Regions from separate parts of the Micromonospora sp. NPDC005707 genome, predicted to be linked through region 2. Evidence: predicted binding sites of a transcription regulator. Region 2 holds the regulator's gene; each other region holds the start of a gene.

Region 1 (7,692 bases), on a different contig from region 2:
GGCGCGGTCGACCGGGCCCGCCGGCTCACCGAGTTCTCCAGCCGGGGGCCGGCGGCCGGGGGTGCCGCCAAGCCGGACCTGGTCGCGCCGGGAGCCGGGGTGCCGTCGGCGTACCCCGGGGGTGGTTACGCCACCCTGGACGGCACCTCGATGGCGACCCCGCAGGTGGCCGGCGTGGTGGCGCTCATGTGGTCGGCCAACCCGGCGCTGGTCGGCGACCTGGACCGCACCCGGCGCATCCTGGCCGACACCGCCACGCCGGCCGTGACACCCGCGGACGCGCCCTGCGGCGGCACCCGGAACCTCGCCGGCGCGGGGCTGGTCGACGCGTACGCGGCGGTCCGCGCCGCCCGCGCCGCCGACCTCGGTTAACAACCCTGTCCATTGCCCGGCGGATGGCCTAGGGTCGGCGTCCATGGACGTGGAGATCATCGAGCTGGGTCCGGACCGCCTGCCCGAGGTCGTCGACCTCTGCCGGCGCGCCCTGGACCTGCCGGAGGACGCCGCCGAGGCGCCGGCGATCGTGGCCACCCTGGCCGACCGCGCGGCGGCCGACCGGTCGGTGCTGCGGCTCGGCGCGGTCCGCGGCGGCACGCTGGTCGGGGCGCTGATCGGCTCGCTGTCCGCGCGGGATCCGCGGGTCGGTCACGTCGACCTGGTGGCGGTGGCGCCGGAGGAGCGCCGGCAGGGGATCGGCGGGTCGCTGCTGGCCGGGGCGGAGGCCCGGCTCGCCGGGCTCGGCGCCGCCGAGCTGCTGCTGGCCGGGAACCCGCCGCACTACGCCTGGCCCGGCATCGACGTGCGCTACACCCCGGCGGTCTGCGCCGCGCTGCGGCTCGGCTACCGCCAGGACCGGACGGCCTGGAACATGACCGCCGACCTGGGCGAGGGCTCGGCGGCACTGCGCTCCACCGAGGCTGCCGAGCGGCGGCTGGCCGGGCGGGGCGTGACCGTACGCCGGGCCGAGCCTTCGGACCTGCCGGCGCTGGCGGAGTTCGCCCGCGCCACCTTCGGCGGCGCCTGGGACGGCGAGCTGGCCGGCTCGGTCGGGCGGCCGGACGCCGGCGCGCACCTGGCCGAGCGGGACGGCGAGATCCTCGGCTTCGCCGCCTACGGCTCGTCGCGGCCGAGCTGGTTCGGCCCGATGGGAACCGCGCCGGCGGCCGAGGGTTCGGGGATCGGCGGGGTGCTGCTGCGGCGCTGCCTGCGCGACCAGGCGGCGGCCGGGATCGGGGCGGCGCAGATCGGCTGGGTGGGCCCGGTGCCGTTCTACTCGGGGGCGGCCGGCGCGCGGATCGAGCGGGTGTTCTTCCTGTACCGGAAGGCACTGAACGGACAGAAGTAACTAAAGTTACATAGACGGCAATAATGCCGTTCGGCCTCCTCGGCCATCGACCGGCCCCTACGGTCGGGAATTAGAGGAGGCGGGCATGACCACGGACGACGAACGGACCGACGACCAGCCGGCGAGCTGGCGACCGGTCGGCGAGCTTCCCGGCCAACTGCCGTTCGACCGGCTCGACTTCGGCGACGCCGAACAGCTCGCGGAAATGACCGCGGCGGATGGACCCGCCGCCGAGGAACCACTGCAACCGGTGGACGAACCGATCCGGCTCACGCCGCCCTACGACCGGGCGCACAAGCGGCGCAACCAGCGCCGACTGCCGACCTGAGACAGACGGAAAGGGGGCGGACCGCTGACGCGGCCCGCCCCCTTTCGGCGTGCTGGTGAAGCTGGACTCAGAAGTCCATCTCCCCGCCACCCGGGCCAGCCGGGGCGGCCGGGGTCTTCTCCGGCTTGTCCGCCACGACGGCCTCGGTGGTGAGGAACAGCGCGGCGATCGAGGCGGCGTTCTGCAGGGCGGAACGCGTCACCTTGGCCGGGTCGATGATGCCCGCGGCCAGCAGGTCCACGTACTCGCCGGTCGCGGCGTTGAGGCCGTGACCCGGGTCGAGGTTGCGGACGCGCTCGACGACGACGCCACCCTCGAGGCCGGCGTTGACGGCGATCTGCCGCAGCGGGGCGTCCAGCGCGATCTTGACGATCTGCGCGCCGGTCGCCTCGTCGCCGGCCAGGTCCAGCTTGTCGAAGGCGGTCTTGCCGGCCTGCACCAGCGCGACGCCACCACCCGGGACGATGCCCTCCTCGACGGCGGCCTTCGCGTTGCGGACGGCGTCCTCGATGCGGTGCTTGCGCTCCTTCAGCTCGACCTCGGTGGCCGCGCCGACCTTGATCACCGCAACACCGCCGGCCAGCTTGGCCAGGCGCTCCTGCAGCTTCTCGCGGTCGTAGTCGGAGTCGCTCTTCTCGATCTCGGCCCGGATCTGGTTGACCCGGCCCTGGATCTGGTCGGCGTCGCCGGCACCGTCGACGATGGTGGTCTCGTCCTTGGTCACCACGACCTTGCGGGCGCGGCCCAGCATGTCGAGGCTGACGGCGTCGAGCTTGAGGCCAACCTCCTCGCTGATGACCTGACCACCGGTGAGGATGGCGATGTCGGCCAGCATGGCCTTGCGGCGGTCACCGAAGCCCGGCGCCTTGACGGCGACCGACTTGAAGGTGCCACGGACCTTGTTGACCACCAGGGTCGCCAGGGCCTCACCCTCGATGTCCTCGGAGATGATCAGCAGCGGCTTGCCCGACTGCATGACCTTCTCCAGGATCGGGAGCAGGTCCTTCACCGAGGAGATCTTGCTGTTGACGATCAGGAGGTACGGGTCGTCGAAGACGGCCTCCATACGCTCCGGGTCGGTCATGAAGTAGGCGGAGATGTAGCCCTTGTCGAAGCGCATGCCCTCGGTGAGCTCGAGCTCGAGGCCGAAGGTGTTGCTCTCCTCGACGGTGATGACGCCTTCCTTGCCCACCTTGTCCATCGCCTCGGCGATGATCTCACCGACGCTGGGGTCAGCGGCGGAGATGGAGGCGGTGGAGGCGATCTGCTCCTTGGTCTCCACGTCCTTGGCGAGCTTCAGCAGCTCCTCCGAGACGTTGGCCACGGCCGCCTCGATGCCCCGCTTCAGGGCCATCGGGTTGGCGCCGGCGGCCACGTTGCGCAGGCCCTCACGGACCAGGGCCTGGGCCAGGACGGTCGCCGTCGTCGTGCCGTCACCGGCCACGTCGTCGGTCTTCTTCGCGACCTCCTTGACCAGCTCGGCGCCGATCTTCTCGTAGGGGTCCTCGAGCTCGATCTCCTTGGCGATGCTCACACCATCGTTGGTGATGGTGGGGGCACCCCACTTCTTCTCGAGCACGACGTTGCGGCCCTTGGGGCCGAGGGTCACCTTCACGGCGTCGGCGAGCTGGTTCATGCCCCGCTCGAGGCCGCGGCGCGCCTCTTCGTCGAACGCGATCATCTTGGCCATACGGCGTTGTCCTCCTGGACACTCACGGGCCACCCGGGGATTCCCCGGATGGGCCGTCTGGTGTACGCACCTTGGGGACGTCGCCACCTGGCGACGACGACGTCTCCTCGGTCGGGCCGGACAGCCCGCGACGACCGGCCCCGTGCCGCTCCGGCGCCATCTCGACACCGGCACGACCGTGGCCCTACCGTCCCGACCATTGGCACTCACCGTACGCGAGTGCCAATGACTTGTTTAGCACTCTCCCTAGCCGAGTGCAAGCACGCTGCCCCCGCTCAGCCGAGTTCCGCGGCCAGTCGGGCGGCGTTCACCGGGCCTTCGTGGGCCCGCTGTTCGGCGTACGTGGCGACCAGCCCGACGAGCTGCGCCAGATAGGCCGGGGTCGCCAGCACCGCGCCCACCACGGCCAGCGTCACGGCGCCCGCGGCCGTGCCGGGAGCGGCCATCGGGTCCACCCCGAAGGCGAGCTGGTTGACCAGCCCGAGCGCGCCGTCCAGCACCGCGGCGGCGATCAGCACGCCGATGACCAGCGCCACCCGGCCGAGCACCATGCCGAACCGCTGGTGGAACATCCGCCAGGCCCGGCCGATCGGCTCCTGCCGCTCGAACAGGTAGATCGGGCCGAACAGGGCAAATGCGAACGCCGCGTACAGGCCGGGCAGCAGGCAGAAGCAGGCGCCGACCGTGATGAGCAACGAGGCCACGATGGTCCAGCCCCAGAGGCCGAGGGCGCGGCGCAGCCCGTAGCGGAGCGCCGCCCCGACCCCGACCGGCTCACCGGCCGCCTGGCGGGCGACCACCCAGGTGCCGGCGGCCCAGCCGGCGCTCTGCAGCGGGCCGAAGATCAGCGCGGCGAGGAGCACGGCGCCGTAGAAGGCGAACACGTGCTCGAAGTAGCCGCTGGGCAGCACCGGGGCGCCGTCCGCGCCGGTGACCGGCTGCTCGGTCGGTGCGAGGGCGAGCGAGATCACCGCGATCACGGCCGCCGGAACGGTCTGGGTGAGCAGCATGATCGGCAGGAGTTGCCGCCAGCCGCGCCGCAGCGCGCCCCCGCACCGGCTGAACCAGCCGCCGACGCCCGCGTGCGGCGGGGTGACCAGCGGATCCTGCGGGTCGAGACCCGGGTGCCAGCCGTACGGCTGGCCGGGCAGCGGGTAGCCGGGGTAGGCCGCGCCGGGCAGCGGGTGGCCGGGGTAGGCCGCGCCCGGCAGCGGGTGGCCGGGGTAGGCCGCGCCCGGCAGCGGGTAGCCGCCGGGGTAGGGCGCCCCGGGCTGCGGAGCGCCACCGGCCGGCCAGGTCCAGCCCTGCGGCGGCCCGGCCGGGTACGCGTCCCAGGGTTGCCCGCCGACTCCCGGCTGGCCGGCGACGCCGCCCCAGCCCTCGGGCCCTGGCTGAGCGGGAACGGCGAACCCGCCCGGGCTGGCCGGCGAGGCGGGCTGGGCGGGCGCGACGGGATTGCCGAACGGGCCGGCCTGGGCGGGAGCCGCAGAGTCGGTCGACGGGCCGGCCTGGGCGGGAGCCGCAGAGTCGGTCGACGGGCCGGCCTGGGCGGCAGCCGCAGGGTCGGTCGACGGGCCTGCCTGGGCGGGAGCCGCAGGGTCGGTCGACGGGCCGGGTTGCGCCGGCACGGCGGGGCCGGCCGGAGTGGCGGGCCGGATCAGATCGGCCGGGCTGGCCGGGTCGGTCGGGGTGGTCGAGCCGGGCGCGGTGGGGTCGACCGCATGCCCCGACGCCGGGGCCGGCGCGGCGGCCGGCGGCGTGGACCGGGTCGGGTCGACCGGGACACCGGGCGACGCCGGGGGCACCGGCTCGGTGGAACCCGACGGGGGCAGGTCGGACATGAACCCTCCTCAGCAGCGGCGGCTGGAACGGTCCATGATCTTCCACGGCGCGGGGCTGCGCCGCAGCCCCCTCGTCGGGGTGACGCGGCCGCCGATCGGGCGGCGGCCACGGAGGATCAGGCGATGACGCGAACCCGCTCGGCCTGCGGGCCCTTCTGGCCCTGGGCGATCTCGAACTCGACCCGCTGGCCGTCGTCCAACGCCTTGTAGCCGTCCATCTCGATCGCGGAGAAGTGGACGAAGACGTCCTGCCCGCCGTCGACGGCGATGAAGCCGTAGCCCTTTTCGGAGTTGAACCACTTCACGGTGCCCTGTGCCACGGTGCACTTCCTCACTCTGCGCGGCGTTCCACGACCCCGGGAACCGGCGGACCGGCACCGGTGGGCCACCGGCTCAGCGATCGGCGACGGCCGCTGAATCGTGTGACCGAAATCGCACGCTACACGAGGCGTGACGACCGCGCACGACCACAAATCGGGCATATTCCGGTCGCAGTCCGGGCCCGGCCGGGCGCGGGTGGCGACCCTTCCGGTATGCATGCGACATGACCAGCGCGCCCACCACGACCACCACCGTCCGACGGGTCCGCCCGGCGGACGCCGCCCGGATGCGGGCGCTCCGGCTGGAGATGCTGGCCGACTCCCCGCTGGCGTTCCTGGAGACCGTGGCCGAGGCCGCCGCCCGGCCGCACGCCGAGTACGCGGCCCGGATCGCCGCCGTCTCGCAGGGCGAGCAGAACGCCCAGTTCGTGGCCGACCCGGGCGGCCGGCTGGTCGGTCACGCCGGCGGCACGGTCGATCCGGGGGAACCGGGGCTGACCGTGATCTACGCCGTCTACGTGACGCCGGCCTGGCGGGGCAGGGGGCTGCTCGGCGCGCTGGTGGACGAGGTGGCGGCCTGGTCCAGGGCGTGCGGCCGGCCCGAGCTGATGCTGGAGGTGGTGGTCGGCAACGACCGCGCCTGCCGGGCGTACGAGAAGCTGGGCTTCGTGGACACCGGCGTGCGCGTCCCGCACCCGAGGATCCCGACCCTGCGCGAACTCCAGATGCGCCGTCCCGCCTGACGGTTCGGGTGCGCCTGTCGTCGCTCCGGCGACAACAGACGCACCCGGACGCGGCGAGCGTCAGACGTGCCGGCGACTCTGCACGATGCGGAACCGGTTCGCCACGTACGCGCCGTCGGTCAGCGCCGAGTTCGCCGCCGGGTTCGCCCCCGAGCCGTGGAAGTCGGAGAACGCCGCGGACTGGTTGACGAACACCCCGCCGGTCAGGTTGCAGGACAGGTGCACGCCGGCATCGACAGCGGCCGCCTCGGCCGCGTCCAGCACCGCCTCGTCGGTCGAGTAGACGCCGGCGGTCAGGGCCCCCTTCTCGCCGACGGTCGAGCGGAGGATCTCCAGGCTGTGCGCGGTCGAGTCGGTCGCGATGGCGAACGAGATCGGGCCGAACCACTCGCGGGAGTAGGTCGCGGTGTCGGCCGCGTCGAGCTTCACCACGGTCGGCGTCCGCACCACGGCGTCGGGGAAGGACGGGTGCGCCACGGTCCGCGACTCCAGCACCGGCTCGCCGACCTTGGTGACCTCCTCCAGCCGCTCCAGCACGCCGTCGTTGACGATCGCGCCGGTCAGCTCGACGCCCCGGGCCGGGTCGGCGGTGAGCTTGGCGACCGCACCGGCGATGCCGGCGGCCACCTCGTCGAAGCTCTTGTGCCCCTGGTCGGTCTCGATGCCGTCCCGGGGGATCAGCAGGTTCTGCGAGGTGGTGCACATCTGGCCGCTGTACAGGGTCAGCGTGAAGCCCAGGTTGCGGCACAGCCCGGCGAAGTCGTCGGTGGAGTCGATCACCACCGTGTTCAGGCCGGCCTTCTCGGTGTAGACGGCGGCCTGCCGGGCGTTGGCCTCCAGCCAGTCGCCGTACTCGGTGGAGCCGGTGAAGTCGACGATCTTGACGGCCGGGTGCAGGGCCAGGGTCGAGGCGAGCTTCTCGCCGGCCGCCTCGGGGGCGAGCTGCACCAGGTTGGGGTCGAAGCCGGCCTCGGCGAGCACCTGGCGGGCGTACTTCACGGTGATGGCGAGCGGCAGCACCGCGCGCGGGTGCGGCTTGACGACCACCGGGTTGCCGGTGGCCAGCGAGGCGAACAGCCCCGGGTAGGAGTTCCAGGTCGGGAAGGTGTTGCAGCCGATCACCAGGGCCACGCCGCGAGGCACCACGTGGAAGGTCTTGCTCATCCGCAGCGGGTCACCCTTGCCGGCGGCCTTCTCCCAGCCGGCCGTGCCCGGGTGCCGGGTCATCTCGGCGTACGCGTAGGCGATCGCCTCCAGCGCCCGGTCCAGCGCGTGCGCGCCGCCGGCCTGGAAGGCCATCACGAAGGCCTGGCCGCTGGTGAACTGCACCGCGTTGGCCAGCTCGAAGATGTTCTTGTGCAGCCGGTCGAGGATCTCCAGGCAGACGCCCACCCGGGCCTGCGGGCCGGCGTCGCGCCAGGCCGG
Region 2 (7,692 bases):
GCTCAAGACGCTGCGGGCCGCCGGCTACACCCGGATCTCGCTGGGCATGCAGTCCGCGGCGCCCGGCGTGCTGGCGATCCTCGACCGGCAGCACAGCGCCGGCCGGGCCACCGCCGCCGCGCTGGAGGCGCGGGACGCCGGGTTCGAGCACGTGAACCTGGACCTGATCTACGGCACGCCGGGGGAGAGTGCCGAGGACTTCGCCGCCTCGCTGGAGCAGGTGGTCGCGGCGGGGGTGGACCACGTCAGCGCGTACGCCCTGATCGTCGAGGACGGCACCCGGCTGGCCGCGCGGATGCGCCGCGGCGAGCTGCCGTACCCCAGCGACGACGTGGCGGCGGACCGTTACCTCGCGGCGGAGGCGGCCCTCGGCGCGGCCGGCTTCTCCTGGTACGAGGTCTCCAACTGGGCCCGCTCGGAAGCGGCCCGGTGCCGGCACAACCTGCTCTACTGGACCGGCGCCGACTGGTGGGGCCTCGGCCCGGGGGCGCACAGCCACGTCGGCGGGGTGCGCTGGTGGAACGTCAAGCACCCGACCGCGTACGCCCAGCGGCTGGCCGCCGGGGAGTCGCCCGGCCTGGCCCGGGAGCTGCTCACGCCGGACGAGGCGCACATGGAGGACGTGATGCTGCGGCTGCGGCTCGCCGACGGACTGGCCCTGTCCGGGCTCGACGAGGCGGGCCGGGCGGGCGCCGAGCGGGCCCGGGCCGGCGGCTTGCTCGACGCGGGCGCGTACGCCGCCGGGCGGGCGGTGCTCACCCTGCGCGGCCGGCTGCTCGCCGACGCGGTCGTCCGCGACCTGCTGCCCTGACCGGCTCCGGCCGGCCCACGCCCGCGACGCTGCCCGGACGGGCCCGGCCGGCCCTCCGGGCCGGCCGGGCCGGGCTCACTTGATCAGGTTGGCCGACATCGGGTAGCGGTAGGGCTGCCCCTCGTTGGCCTTCACCCCGGCCATGATGCCGAAGATCACGCCGATGATGACGGCCGCGCCGACGGCGAGGAAGCCGACGAGGATGCAGCTCAGGATCCAGCCGACGAGGCCCACGATCGACCACACGAGCTGGAAGTTGAGCGCCGACACCGCGTGCTGGCGCACGGTCGGGGACTGGTTGCCCCGCGCCAGCATGGCGACCAGCGGCGGGAGCCAACCCAGCACACCGCCGCTGACGAACATCGCCGCCGCCCCGCCGAAGTGCGCGACGAGGGCCCAGGTCTTGTCGTCGTTGTTGGCGTAGCCGGCGGGCGGCCCGTAGGCGCCGCCGCCCGGGTAGCCGCCGCCCGGCGGGGGATAGCCGCCCGGGGGCGGGTAGCCGCCCGACGGCGGCTGGCCTCCGGGAGGTGGGGGATAGCCACCGGGCGGGGGATAGCCGCCCCCGGCCGGCGCCCCGGACAGTGGTGCGGTGGGTGGTTCGCCGGCCGGCGACGAGCCGTACGGTGCCGACGGCGGGGTCGGCTCCGGCGGCGGTGCGCCGGAGTCCCCCGCTCCGGGAGGGCGAGGAGGTTCAGTCATGGACGTCACGGTAGGTCCCGGGGGCAAGGGCACACCAGAGCGAGATCGCCCGGGATGTCCGGCTGTTCGGCCCTGGCGGGTCGGATGTGCGGCGGGCCGGGCCGGAGGTACGTCGCTGATCATCGCGTCGGCGGGTCGGCCGACGTAGACTGGCACTCGCTACAGTCGAGTGCCAGACGCCCGGCGGACGCCGCGCGCCGGGGCGGACGAGGTGCGTCAGGAGGTGGGGAGATGGGTCTCGACGACCGCAAGCTCGCCGTGCTGCGCGCGATCGTCGAGGACTACGTCGCCACGCAGGAGCCGGTCGGCAGCAAGGCCCTGGTCGAGCGCCACCAGCTGGGCGTCTCCCCGGCGACCGTCCGCAACGACATGGCGGTGCTGGAGGAGGAGGGCTACATCCGGCAGCCCCACACCAGCGCCGGCCGGGTGCCCACCGACCGCGGCTACCGGCTCTTCGTCGACCGGCTCTCCCGGGTCAAGCCGCTCAGCCCGGCCGAGCGCCGGGCGATCGAGCGCTTCCTGGTCGGCGCGGTCGACCTGGACGACGTGGTGCACCGCACCGTTCGGCTGCTGGCCCAGCTCACCCGGCAGGTCGCCGTGGTGCAGTACCCGAGCCTGGCCCGCTCCAAGGTGCGCCACCTGGAGCTGGTGCCGATCTCCACCACCCGGCTGATGGTCGTCATGATCGCCGACACCGGCCGGGTCGAGCAGCGGCTGGTCGAGATGCCCGGGCCGGTCGCCCCCGACGACGTGACCGACCTGCGCCGGGTGGTCAACGAGAAGCTGGTCGGCTCCCGGCTCTCCGACACCCCGCCGCTGGTGCAGGCCCTGGTCGACGAGTCGACCCCGCAGCTGCGCCCGGCCATGGCCACGCTCTCCAGCGTGCTGCTGGAGACCCTTGTCGAACGGCACGAGGAGCGCATCGCGCTGGCCGGCACGGCCAACCTCACCCGGGGTGGTTTGCTCGACTTCCAGGGTTCGCTGCGCCCGATCCTCGAGGCGCTCGAGGAGGAGGTCGTGCTGCTCAAGCTGATCGGGGAGGCCGAGCCGAGCACCACCCGGGTGCTCATCGGCGACGAGAACGAGATCGACAACCTGCGGGCCGCCTCGGTGGTCAGCACCGGGTACGGCCCGGGCAGCACGATCGTCGGTGGGCTCGGCGTGCTCGGGCCGACCCGGATGGACTACCCCGGCAATATCGCCATGGTGAGGGCCGTGGCACGCTACGTGGGCGAGTTGCTGGCCCAGAACTGACCAGTCAGACCGACGGCCGGCTCCGGCCGACGACCGGCGCAACGCGAGACGAACATGAGGACACCGAACGCAGTGGCCAGGGACTACTACGGCATTCTCGGCGTGAGCCGGGACGCCTCCGATGACGAGATCAAGCGCGCCTACCGCAAGCTGGCGCGGCAGTTCCACCCGGACGTCAATCCGGACCCGGAGGCACAGGAGAAGTTCAAGGACATCAACGCCGCGTACGAGGTGCTCTCGGACGATCGGAAACGGCAGATCGTCGACCTGGGCGGCGACCCGCTCGCCCCGGGCGGCGGGGGCGCGGGTCCGGGCGGTCCGGGCGGCGCCGGCCCGTTCGTCGGCTTCCAGGACATCATGGACGCCTTCTTCGGCGGGGCGGCCGGCGGCAGCCGGGGCCCGCGGCCGCGTACCCGGCCGGGCGCCGACGCGATCCTGCGGCTGGAGCTGGACCTGAACGAGACGGCGTTCGGCGTCGAGGCGCCGATCACCGTCGACACCGCCGTGCTCTGCACCACCTGCTCCGGCGCGGGCACCGCGGCCGGCACCCACCTGGCCACCTGCGAGGCCTGCGGCGGCCGGGGCGAGGTGCAGTCGGTGCAGCGGACCTTCCTCGGCCAGGTGGTCTCCGCCCGGCCGTGCACGGTCTGCCAGGGCTACGGCACCACCATCCCGCACCCCTGCCCGACCTGCGCGGGCGACGGCCGGGTGCGCACCCGCCGCTCGCTCACCGTCAAGATCCCGGCGGGCGTCGAGGACGGCATGCGGATCCGGCTGGCCCAGCAGGGCGAGGTCGGTCCGGGCGGCGGCACCGCCGGGGACCTCTACGTCGAGATCCACGAGCGCCCGCACGACGTCTACTCGCGCAAGGGCGACGACCTGCACTGCCGGGTCACCGTGCCGATGACCGCGGCGGCGCTCGGCACCCGCCTGACCATCAAGACCCTCGACAGCGAGGAGACGGTCGACGTCAAGCCGGGCACCCAGCCGGGCAGCACGCTGCGGCTGCGCGCCCGGGGCGTGCCGCACCTGCGCGGCACCGGCCGGGGCGACCTCTACGTCCACCTCGACGTGCGGACCCCGACCAAGCTCGACGCCGACCAGGAGCGGATGCTGCGCGACTTCGCCAAGACCCGCGGCGAGGAGGTCGCCGAGCTGACCAAGCAGGGCGGCTTCTTCTCCCGGATGCGCGACGCCTTCAACGGGCACGCCTGAGGTGTCGGCGCCGCTGTTCCTGGTCGAGGCGCTGCCCACCGGTGACACGCTGACGCTGGACGGCCCCGAGGGGCACCACGCGGCGACCGTGCAGCGGCTGCGCGTCGGCGAGGAGCTGCTGCTCGCCGACGGGCGGGGCGGCACGGCCGGCGCGGTGGTCACGGCCGTCGGCAGGGGCACCCTCGACCTCCGGGTCACCTCCCGGGGGTACGCCGACGCGTCCGTCCCCCGGCTGGTCGTGGTGCAGGGCATCGCCAAGGGTGACCGGGGCGAGCTGGCCGTGCAGGCGATGACCGAGGTCGGGGTGGACGAGATCGTCCCCTGGGCGGCGTCCCGCTCGGTGACCCAGTGGCGCGGGGACCGGGGCGTACGCGCGCGGGAGAAGTGGGCGGCCACCGCCCGGGAGGCGGCCAAGCAGGCCCGCCGGCCGTGGCTGCCGGTGGTGGCGGGCACGCCCGACGAGTCGACCACCACGGTGACCCGGCGGATCGCCGGCGCGGCCGCCGCGTTCGTCCTGCACGAGGAGGCCGAGGAGCGGCTGACCACGGTCGAGCTGCCCGACGCCGGCGAGATCGTCCTGGTGGTCGGCCCCGAGGGCGGCATCACCGACACCGAGCTGTCGGCCTTCGGGGAGGCCGGCGCCCGCCCGGTCCGCCTGGGCCCGTCGGTGCTCCGCACGTCAACAGCCGGCGTGGCCGCGCTGACCGTCCTGTCCACCCGCCTGTCCCGCTGGTAGACCCGCCCCGCACGGCGCTGCGAGTGGGCGTGTCAGGTGCGGAGGTAGGAGGCGCCGTTCAGGTCGACGATCGTTCCCGACGCCCACTCCGCTTCAGGGCTGGCCAGCCAGTGCACCGCCGCGGCGATCTCCTCGGGGCGGGCCACCCGGTTGAACGGGGACTGGGCGCGGATCGCGTCGCCCCGCTCGCCGCTGAGGTGGGTGGTGGTCATGTCGGTCGCCACGAAGCCGGGCGCGACCGTCGCCACGGCGATGCCGTACGGGGCCAGGGCCAGCGCCAACGACTGACCGAGCGCGTTCAGCCCCGCCTTGCTCGCCCCGTACGCGGGCTGCTCGGGCTCACCCCGGAAGGCGCCCCGGGACGACACGTTCACGATCCGGCCGCCCCGCTCGCGCATGTGCTGGGCGGCGCACCAGGTGGCGTTCGCGGCGCCGGTCAGGTTGGTCTCCAGGACCAGCCGCCACTGCTCCCGCCACTGGTCGTACGTGTTACCGAAGACCGGGTGGGGCAGGTCGCGGGGCCCGTAGACGCCGGCGTTGTTGACCAGGACGTCGAGACCGCCCAGGCGCTGCGCCGCCTCGTCCACCATGGCCCGCACGGCGTCCGGGTCGGCCAGGTCGGCACGGACCACCACGTGCCCGTCGCCGGGCAGCTCCGCCCGCAGCGCCTCGGCCAGCTCCGCGGAGTCCCGGTGGTGGATCGCCACCCGGTCCCCGCCCGCCGCGAACGCCCGCGCCACCGCGCGGCCGATGCCGCGCGAGGCCCCCGTCACCAGTACCGCCCGAGAAGTCACGCGGCACATCATGCCTGAGCGGGTACGGGACGACTTACCATGCCCCGATGGGAACCGACTGCCTGTTCTGCCGGATCGTAGCCGGGGAGATCCCGGCCACCATCGTCCGCGAGACCGCCACCACGCTGGCCTTCCGCGACATCGACCCGAAGGCGCCCACGCACGTGCTGGTGATCCCGAAGGAGCACTACGCGGACGTGGTCACCCTGGCCGAGGGCGACCCGGGGCTGGCCGGTGAGCTGCTGGGCACCGCGGCCGTGGTGGCCGAGGAGGAGGGGCTCACGGTGGACGGCTTCCGGCTGATGTTCAACACCGGCCCGTACGGCGGCCAGGAGGTCTTCCACGTGCACGCGCACCTGCTGGGCGGGGCCCCGCTCGGCCCGATGCTGTGCCGCTGACGGGCTGCCTAGACTGCCCTCATGATCACGGTGCATGACCGGCTCGGCCGGATGGTGCGGCAGGCGCAGGCCCACGGGCGGATCCCGGCCGTCTCGGTCGCCCTGCACCGGGCCGACCGGCCGCTGTGGACCTGCGCGGTCGGCGGGACCGGCAACGACACGGCGCTCGGGCCGGAGTCGGTCTTCCGGATCGGCTCGGTCACCAAGACCTTCACCGCGGTGCTGGTCATGCAGTGCCGCGACGAGGGGCTCCTCGACCTGGACGACCCGATCGGGCGGCACCTCGACCTGCCGGCGCACGGCGAGCTGACCGTACGCCGGCTGCTGTCGCACACCGCGGGCCTGCAGCGCGAGCCGCACGGCGACGTCTGGGACAGCCTCCGCGCGCCCGACGTCAGCGAGCTGCTCGCCGACCTGACCCGGGTGGAGCGGGTGCTGCCCACCGGCCGGCGCTACCACTACTCCAACCTCGGCATGGCCCTGCTCGGCGAGCTGGTCGCCCGGCTGCGCGGCGGCACCTGGGCCGAGGTGCTGGGCGAGCGGGTGCTCGCCCCGCTCGGGCTGGCCGCCACCGGCACCGCGCCCGGCGACCGGGCGGCGACCGGGTTCCTGGTCGACGCGTACTCCGACGAGGCCCGTCCGGAGCCGCCGACCGACTTCGGCGCGGTGGCCCCCGCCGCGCAGCTCTGGAGCACCGCGCCGGACATGGCGCGCTGGGCGGCCTTCCTGGCCGACCCGGCGGCGCTGGACCCGGCCGGCGCCGTGCTCGCGCCCGCCACCCTCGACGAGATGCGCTGGCCGCTGACCACCACCGACGAGACGCTTTGGGCGGGCGGCTTCGGCCTCGGGCTGATCCTGGTGCCGCAGCCGGGGCGGGTGATGCACGTGGGGCACGACGGGGCCATGCCCGGTTTCCTGGCCGCCGTCTACGGCCGGCGCGGCGGGGACGGCACGGCCGGCGCGATGGGCTGCGCGGTGCTCGGTTCCTCCGGCACCGGCGTGGAGGTCTTCGAGCTGCCGCACCGCCTGCTCGCCGCCGCCGCCGAGCACGACCCGGCCGACGTCGAGCCGTGGCGGCCCGGCGCGCCCGCCCCGGAACACCTGCGCGGCCTGCTCGGCCGCTGGTGGGGCGAGGGCTTCGAGTACGTCTTCTCCTGGCACGACGGGGCGCTGCGGGCCCGGGGCGCGGACGACCCGGCCGGCAAGCCGCCCTCGGTGTTCGCCCCGCTGCCGGACCGGCCGGACGTGTTCCGCACGGTCGCCGGCCGGGAGGTGGGCGAGCTGCTCCGGCTGACCCGGGACGAGCGCGGCGCCGTGGTGCGCATGCACTGGGCCACCTACCGGTTCACCCGGCACCAGGAGACCTTCGAGGGGTACGACTTCCGCGCCGGCAGCTGATCTCCCACCGATGGCGAGGGCTCTGTTCCGCCGGCTCGCGCCCGACGGAAATGGACACGGTGCCGCGGGTGTTGACCCGATACGATGGGAGTCACGACCGCCGCGCCAGCAGGGCCCGGCGCCGAGTTCGAGAGCAGGTGGCGCAGGGCCCGACGGGCCCGACCTATGACCGGCACCCCACCTCCCGGCCCGCCCCGGGTGCAGACCAGGATCACGGTCCCCGACCAGAAGATCATGGTGAATCTGCTCGGCGCGGGCGACGAGATCCTGCGGCTCGTCGAACGCTCGGTCAACAGTGACGTCCACGTGCGGGGCAACGAGATCACCATCACCGGCGCGCCCGCCGACAACGCCCTCGCCGAGCGACTCTTCAGCGAGCTGCTCGAA
Region 3 (7,692 bases), on a different contig from region 2:
CGGGCTCCGCCTCGGCCGCCGCCGGGTCGGCCGGGTCCTCGCCGCGCTGCACCGGGACCACCGTGGGCCCTCCACCGGGACCCTCCGCCGACCCCGCCGGCCACGCGGCCCCCGCGGGGGTACGCCCCGGCGCCGCCGACCGGGCCGGCCCACCGACCGCCGCGGCGTCCCGGGCCGGGTCGGTGACCCGGTGCCGGTTCGTGCGCCCGGGGGCCGAGAGCAGCAGCAGCGCCTTGGCAACCGCGCTGGTCAGGTCGTGGTCGGCGTTCTGGATGAGGCCCCGCGCCCCGGCGCTGATGGTGGCCGCGGCGGCCTCCGACTCCTCGGCGCCGAGGAGCAGCACGGTGGCCTGCGGGGCGCGGGCGAGCACCCGGCGGACGAAGCCGGCGCTGTCCGGCCGGGTGAGGGCGGTGTCGGCGAGCACCACGTCGACCTGGCGCTCGGCGAGCCGCAGCATCACCTCGGGATCGGAGACGGCCGTCCGGAGTACGCCGGACAGCCCGAGCCGCGCCGCCGCGGAGGTCAAATGCTGGGCCGCGAGTGGTGTCCGAACGCACACGAGAACGCTACGCACAGTGGTCTCCTCTCCGACTCAGAGCAGACCACGACGGGGTGTGCTCGGGAGGAGGTTCCGGGCAATCATCCGAACTTTTCCGGCAGATGGGGCATATGCCGCCAACTGTCCGAGGTTTTCGATCACAGATGTGTGAGCGCGGGAAAGCCCGGGTACCGAGGGGTCACTCCGGAGACGGTGTCCCGCGCGGACCACCGCACCGGTAGGAGCTGGCCACGAAGATTCTCCGCGGTGCCGCGCGGGAGGAGGGGTGCTGATGTCGAACGTACGCAGGCTGCCCGGACCCATTGTCGACCTGTGGGACTGGCAGCGGCTCGGTGCCTGCCGCGGCCGGGACAGCGCGCAGTTCTTCCACCCGGACGGCGAGCGCGGCTCGTCGCGGCTGCGCCGCGAGTCCGGCGCCAAGGCCGTCTGCCGCGCCTGCCCGGTGCGCGCCGAGTGCGCCGCGCACGCCCTCTCGGTCCGCGAGCCCTACGGCGTGTGGGGCGGCTTCAGCGAGTCGGAGCGGCTGCGGCTGCTGGCCCTCGGCTGGGAGGACCTGGCCGACCGCCGGCAGGCCCGGGTGGACGTCGCCCGGCTGGAGGCCCGCCTCGGCCGGCCGCACAAGTCCGCCGTCCCGGACCAGCGCAAGATCGCCTGACGGCGACCCCGACCACCGCGACGCCGCGCCCCTCTCCCGGGGCGCGGCGTCGCCGCGTCACCGCCGAGCGGTCCTGCCGGCGTCGTCCGCCCGGCCCCGCTGCGGGCCCAAGAGGACCCGGCGGTGACTACGAACTTGATGACGTAGGTGAGTCGCCCGACCGGGACGACCACGGCCGCCGCCCTACGAACCTGATGACGTCGATGAGTCCGCCGGTGGAGTGGATGCCCGCGCGTCTGAGTCGTTCACGACATCAAGTTCGTAGCGTGCGACGAGGACCCTGCCGACCCGTCGGGCGGTGACCCCGGGCCACCCGTCGGCGGTTCACCGTGGCGGCCCTGTCACAGCGTTGTGGGGGCGGGGATCAGCCGACCTTGACGGGGACGGTGTGCCAGCCGGTGGCACCGTCCGGTGCGACCGGGCGCCGCTGCTCCGGCTGCGTCTCCCCGGTGGCGTCGGTGGCCCGGACCTGGAGCGTGTGGTCGCCCGGGGTGGCGTCCCACCGCCACGACCACTGCACCCAGGTGTCCACCGAGACGGTCGGGGCCAGGGTGGCCTCCCGCCAGGGGCCGCCGTCGACGCGTACCTCGACCTTGCGGATGCCCCGGTGCTGCGCCCAGGCCACCCCGGCGACCGTGACCGGGCCGGCGGTGAGCGGGTTGCGCCGGCGCGGCGTGTCGATCCGGGACTGCGTCCTGATCGGCCCCTGTGCCGACCACCCGCGCGGCACCCAGTACGCGTCGAAGTCCGCGAAGCTGGTCAACTCCAGCTCGGTCACCCACTTGCAGGCCGAGACGTACCCGTAGAGGCCGGGCACCACCACCCGCGCCGGGAAGCCGTGCTCGACCGGCAGGGGCTCGCCGTTCATCCCGACCGCGAGCAGCGCGTCCCGCCCGTCCCGCAGCACCGCCGTGGGGGTGCCGCAGGTCCAGCCGTCCACCGAACGGCCGACCACCTGGTCCGCTCCCTCCTCCGGCTCGACCTCGTCCAGCAGCTCCCGGATCGGCACGCCCAGCCAGCGGGCGTTGCCGATAAGGTCCCCGCCCACCTCGTTGGAGACGCAGGCCAGGGTGACGTAGCGCTCGACCATCGGCCGGGCGAGCAGGTCGTCGAAGCTCAGCTCGATCGGTTTGCGTACCCGGCCGTGGATGCGCAGCCGCCAGGTCGCCGGGTCGACCTGCGGCACCACCAGCGCGGTGTCGATCCGGTAGAACTCCCGGTTCGGGGTGACGAAGGGGGCGAGCCGGCTCACGGACAGGTCGGCGCCCGCCGGCACCGGTGGGGCGGGCGCCGCCGGGGCGGGCAGCCGCACCGCCTCGCGGGCCGCCGAGACGCCCCGCCGCCCGGCCAGCCAGTGCCCGCCGAGCCCGGCCACCGCTGCCGTGCCGGCCAGCAGGCCGACGCCACGCAGGAACCGGCGGCGCGACTCGTGGTCGCCGCCGTCGAGCGGCTCCCACCCGGCCGGACTCTCGTCCCGCGCGAGCGCAGCGACGGCCGGCGGCGGCTCGGGCGGCTTTGGCGCGGGCCGCTTTGGCGCGGAAGGCGTAGGCGCGGAAGGTGCGGGCCCGGAAGGCCCTGGCTCCGGCGCGGCTGGCGAGGGCCGCGGCCCGGCGCCCTCTCCGAGCGGACCCGCCACGAAGGCCCAGAGCGTCAGGGCCCCCAGCAGGCCGCCGACCAGGGAAGGCAGCGCGTCGAAGGCGTTCGCGCCGGCCCGGGTGAGCGCGGCGGTCACCCCGAGGGCGGCGAACGCGGCGATGCCGACCAGGCCGATCCGGAGCCGCCGGGCCGCCAGCACGCCGATCAGCGCCGCGATCGCGGCCAGCAGCACCGCCGTGCCGACCAGGAGGGCGAGCTTGTCGTACGTGCCGAAGACCGCGATGGCGAACTGCTTGAGCGGCTCCGGCACCACGTCGACGACCAGCCCGCCGACCGCGATGAGCGGGGCGGACCGGGGGCCGGTGAGGACGGCCACCGGTTCGGCGACGCCGATCGCGACGGCCGCGGCGGTCACCCCGGCCAGCGCGGCTCGACCGCGCGACATGGTGCTCACGGCGACCAGTGTCGTCGGTCGGAGCGGGCGACCGCCAACCTCGTCAGCGTTCCGTAAGCAGATACGGGTCAGGGCACACCGCCGGCTGGCGGTGTGCCCTGACGTCAGGCCGTACGACTCGGGATCAGAAGCCCGGGCCGTGCTGGTGGCCGTGCCCGTGGCCGTGGCCGTGACCGGCGTCGGCCGGCTCGGCCTTCTCCGGCTTCTCCACCACCAGGCTCTCGGTGGTGAGCAGCAGGCCGGCGATCGAGGCGGCGTTGGTGACCGCGTTGCGGGTCACCTTCACCGGGTCGAGGATGCCGGACTTGACCAGGTCGACGAACTCGCCGGTGGCGGCGTCGAGGCCGTTGCCCCACTCCTTGCCGGCGACCTTCTGCACCACGACGTAGCCGTCGTGGCCGGCGTTCTGCGCGATCCAGCGCAGCGGCTCGACCAGCGCCTTGCGCACGATCGAGACGCCGACCTTCTCGTCACCGGTGAAGCCCAGGTCGTCGTCGAGCACCGGCAGGATCTGGGCCAGGGCGGCGCCGCCACCCGGGACCGTGCCCTCCTCGACCGCGGCCTTGGTCGCGGCGATGGCGTCCTCGATGCGGTGCTTGCGCTCCTTCATCTCGACCTCGGTGGCCGCGCCGACCTTGATCACCGCGATGCCACCGGAGAGCTTCGCCAGCCGCTCGGCCAGCTTCTCCCGGTCCCACTCGGAGTCCGAGGCCTCGATCTCCTTGCGGATCTGGGCGACCCGGTCGGCGACCTCGGCGGCCTGGCCGCCACCGTCGACGACCGTGGTGTTCTCCTTGTCGACCACGACGCGACGGGCGGTGCCGAGCACCTCCAGGCCGACCTGGTCGAGCTTGTAGCCCAGCTCCGGGGCGACCAGCTCGGCGCCGGTCAGGATCGCCATGTCCTGGAGCATCGCCTTGCGGCGGTCGCCGAAGCCGGGGGCCTTCACGGCGCAGACCTTGATGGTCTTGCGGATCGCGTTGACCACCAGCGTGGACAGGGCCTGGCCCTCGACGTCCTCGGCGATGATGAGCAGCGGCTTGTTGTTCTGGAGAACCTTCTCCAGCAGCGGCAGCAGCTCCTCGATCGCCGAGATCTTCTGCGTGGTGATCAGGATGTACGGGTCCTCCAGGACCGACTCCTGCCCCTCCACGTCGGTGACGAAGTTCGGCGAGATGAAGCCCTTGTCGAACTGGAGACCCTCGGTCACCTCCAGCTCGGTGATCAGAGCAGAGCCCTCCTCGACGGTGATGACACCGTCGCGGCCGACCCGCTCCATCGCCTCGGCGATCAGCTCGCCGATGGTGCTGTCCTGCGCGGAGATCGTCGCGACGTGCGCGATCGACTCCTTGTCGGCCACCTCGACGGCCCGGCCGAGCAGCGCCTCGGAGACCTTGGCGGCCGCCGCGTCGACGCCCCGCTTGAGGCCGGTCGGGTTGGCCCCGGCGGCCACGTTGCGCAGGCCCTCGCGGACCATGGCCTGGGCCAGCACGGTCGCGGTGGTGGTCCCGTCGCCGGCGACGTCGTTGGTCTTGGTCGCCACCTCCTTGACCAGCTGCGCGCCGAGGTTCTCGTACGGGTTGGTGAGCTCGATCTCCTTGGCGATCGTCACGCCGTCATTGGTGATCGTGGGCGCACCAAACTTCTTGTCCAGGACGACGTTGCGCCCGCGCGGGCCGAGTGTGACCTTGACCGCGTCCGCGAGGGCGTTGACACCGTGCTCCAGCAGGTGCCGGGCGTCGTCCGAGAAGCTCAGGATCTTCGCCATCTGTATCCCTTCGAAGCGACGTTGCCCCGGCCCGGCGAGCCGGACCGGGGCAACGACACTGATCGGTTGCTTACTTCTCGATGACCGCGAGGACGTCGCGGGCGGAGAGCACCAGGTACTCCTCGCCGGCGTACTTGACCTCGGTGCCGCCGTACTTCGAGTAGAGGACGGTGTCGCCGACCTTGACGTCGATCGGCACGCGGTTGCCCTTGTCGTCGATCCGGCCCGGGCCGACAGCGAGGACGGTGCCCTCCTGCGGCTTCTCCTTGGCGGTGTCGGGGATCACGATGCCCGAGGCGGTGGTGGTCTCGGCCTCGTTCGCCTGGACCACGATGCGGTCCTCGAGCGGCTTGATCGCAACCTTGGTCGCGGTAGTCACGGGCATACCCTCCTGGGGTACTTGGTGTCGTTGCCGGTCGGCACGCCGACCAGCGTCAATCTGCCACATGCCACCGGGCGGGGCCGTCGTCGCGGGTGCCGGTCCGCCTGGCGCTCAACCCCCGGACACCAGGGCCCGGGCGTTGGCACCCTCAGGGTGAGAGTGCTAATCGCAGGTTATTCCTCGGCTAGCACTCCGTCAAGGAGAGTGCCAACGCGCCGCGCCTCGTGTCGCGTCATCCGGCCGGACCGGAGTCGACGACGACGGGCCACGAGGGGTCCGGGGCGGTCGGCCGGGGGTGGCCGGGAGAATGCCCGGGTGGACCTGGAACAGTTCGCCGCCCTGCGTACCCCCGAGGGGTCGGCCGCGCTCGACGCGGCGGCGCGGGTGGCCGGCGGCGACCCGCTGACGGCGGCGGCGGCGCTCCGCTCCGCCGGGGTGCCGGCCGGGCTCGCGGCGGCGGCGTTGACCCAGGCCGAGCTGCGCCGCCGTGCCGTGGGCAAGTTCGGCCCGGCGGCGGCCGGGATGTTCCTCACCCGGGCCGGCCTGGAGCAGGCCACCCGGGGGGTCGTGGCGCGGCGCCGGGCGGAGCGCCTGCGCGCCGCGGGCGTCGCCACCCTCGCCGACCTGGGGTGCGGCCTCGGGGCGGACGCGCTCGCCGCGGCCCGCGCCGGCATCCGGGTGTACGGCGTCGAGGCCGACCCGGTGACCGCCGCGATGGCCGCCGCGAACGCCGAGGCGGCCGGGCTGGGCGACCTGTTCACGGTGGAGTGTGGGGACGCCACGGCGTTCGACGTGGGCCGGGTCGACGGGGTCTTCTGCGACCCGGCCCGCCGGAAGGCCGGCACCGGCCGGCGCATCTTCGACCCGAACGCCTACTCGCCGCCCTGGGACTTCGTCACCGGGCTGGCCGAGCGGGTGCCGCACACGGTGGTGAAGGTGGCCCCGGGACTGGACCACGCGCTGATCCCGGCGGGCGCCGAGGCGGAGTGGGTGAGCGTCGACGGCGACCTGGTCGAGGCGACGCTCTGGTGCGGCGCGCTGGCGGCGGTGCCCCGCCGCGCCACCGTGCTCCGCGAGAAGGACGGACACCCACCCGACGCCTCCGGCGGAGCGGGGGTCGCCTCCTACCAGCTCACCGGCACCGGTGACGCCGAGGCGCCGGTGGGCCGGCCCCGCGGCTTCCTGTACGACCCGGACCCGGCGGTGGTGCGCGCGCACCTGGTCGCCGAGCTGGCCGGCGAGCTGGACGCGACGCTGGCCGACCCGAGCATCGCCTACCTGTACGGCGACGAGGCCCGGCCGACCCCGTTCGCCCGCTGCCTGGAGATCACCGACGTCCTGCCGTTCTCGCTGAAGCGGCTGCGCGCCCTGCTGCGGGAGCGCCGGGTCGGCCGCGTGGAGATCCTCAAGCGCGGCTCGGCGCTGGAGCCGGAGAAGCTGCGCCGGGATCTGCGGCTGGCCGGCGACGCGGCGGCCAGCCTGGTGCTGACCCGGGTGGCCGGCGCGCCGACCGTGCTGCTCTGCCGCCCGGTGCCCGGCTGAGTCAGGACGCCTCGCGGACGCGCAGGTCGGCCAGCCACACCTCGGCCAGGTCGCTGAGCGCGACGCCGAGGACCTCGCTGAGGCAGACCACGGTGCCGAACGCGGGTGCCGGAAGCCGGCCCACCTCGATCTTGCGCAGCGTCTCCGGCGAGATGCCGGCCGCCACGGCCACCTCGACGAGGCTGCGGTCGCCTCGCGCGACCCGGAGCGCCGCCCCGAGGCGTTGCCCCGCTGCGACCTGTTCCGGCGTGAGCGGTGGGCGAACCATGCCAGCAGGATAGACCCCGGCCGCCGTGGTATAAAAATACCGCAAGAGAAGGGGAGGGTTGATCGTGATCGAACTCAAGTCCGCCGAGGAGATCGACCGGATGGCCGTGACCGGCCAGTTCGTCGGCGAGCTGCTGGCGGAGCTGCGTGAGGTCGCCGCCGTCGGGGTCAACCTGATGGACCTCGAGCACCACGCCCGCCGCCGGATCAAGGAGCGTGGCGCGGCGTCCTGCTACTGGGACTACACGCCGTCGTTCGGCCGCGGCCCGTTCCGCAACGTCCTGTGCCTCTCGGTCAACGACGCCGTGCTGCACGGCCTGCCGCACCACTACGCCCTGCGCGACGGTGACCTGCTGAGCATCGACATGGCGGTCGGGATCGACGGCTGGGTCGCCGACTCCGCGCTGTCCGTCGTCGTCGGCACTCCCGCCCCGGACGACCTGAAGCTGATCGAGGCCACCGAGGTCGC

The links. The regulator HrcA, encoded in region 2, represses chaperone genes, less so after heat shock. The targets are predictions, from matches to a motif close to GGTTNGCACNCTCNNNNNGAGNGTGCNAACC.
Region 1: groL (chaperonin GroEL) is a predicted target of HrcA. The motif match lies at 3,561-3,591, and genes of this name have one in related genera.
Region 3: groES (co-chaperone GroES) is a predicted target of HrcA. The motif match lies at 5,552-5,582, and genes of this name have one in related genera.

What each region holds. Positions count from the first base shown of each region.
Region 1 is NZ_JBEXYR010000005.1:240,008-247,699, forward strand. It holds gene ABZ452_RS11655 (S8 family serine peptidase) at 1-372, shown strand, start outside; gene ABZ452_RS11660 (GNAT family N-acetyltransferase) at 416-1,345, shown strand; gene ABZ452_RS11665 (hypothetical protein) at 1,431-1,673, shown strand; gene groL (chaperonin GroEL) at 1,741-3,363, opposite strand; gene ABZ452_RS11675 (hypothetical protein) at 3,639-5,204, opposite strand; gene ABZ452_RS11680 (cold-shock protein) at 5,321-5,524, opposite strand; gene ABZ452_RS11685 (GNAT family N-acetyltransferase) at 5,749-6,267, shown strand; gene paaN (phenylacetic acid degradation protein PaaN) at 6,328-7,692, opposite strand, start outside.
Region 2 is NZ_JBEXYR010000003.1:6,303-13,994, forward strand. It holds gene hemW (radical SAM family heme chaperone HemW) at 1-811, shown strand, start outside; gene ABZ452_RS05210 (DUF4870 domain-containing protein) at 887-1,510, opposite strand; gene hrcA (heat-inducible transcriptional repressor HrcA) at 1,742-2,764, shown strand; gene dnaJ (molecular chaperone DnaJ) at 2,837-3,979, shown strand; gene ABZ452_RS05225 (16S rRNA (uracil(1498)-N(3))-methyltransferase) at 3,981-4,715, shown strand; gene ABZ452_RS05230 (SDR family oxidoreductase) at 4,748-5,509, opposite strand; gene ABZ452_RS05235 (histidine triad nucleotide-binding protein) at 5,557-5,907, shown strand; gene ABZ452_RS05240 (serine hydrolase domain-containing protein) at 5,929-7,305, shown strand; gene ABZ452_RS05245 (PhoH family protein) at 7,471-7,692, shown strand, end outside.
Region 3 is NZ_JBEXYR010000002.1:287,440-295,131, forward strand. It holds gene ABZ452_RS03855 (response regulator transcription factor) at 1-574, opposite strand, end outside; gene ABZ452_RS03860 (WhiB family transcriptional regulator) at 831-1,214, shown strand; gene ABZ452_RS03865 (molybdopterin-dependent oxidoreductase) at 1,579-3,264, opposite strand; gene groL (chaperonin GroEL) at 3,389-5,032, opposite strand; gene groES (co-chaperone GroES) at 5,103-5,417, opposite strand; gene ABZ452_RS03880 (methyltransferase domain-containing protein) at 5,730-6,956, shown strand; gene ABZ452_RS03885 (helix-turn-helix transcriptional regulator) at 6,958-7,224, opposite strand; gene map (type I methionyl aminopeptidase) at 7,289-7,692, shown strand, end outside.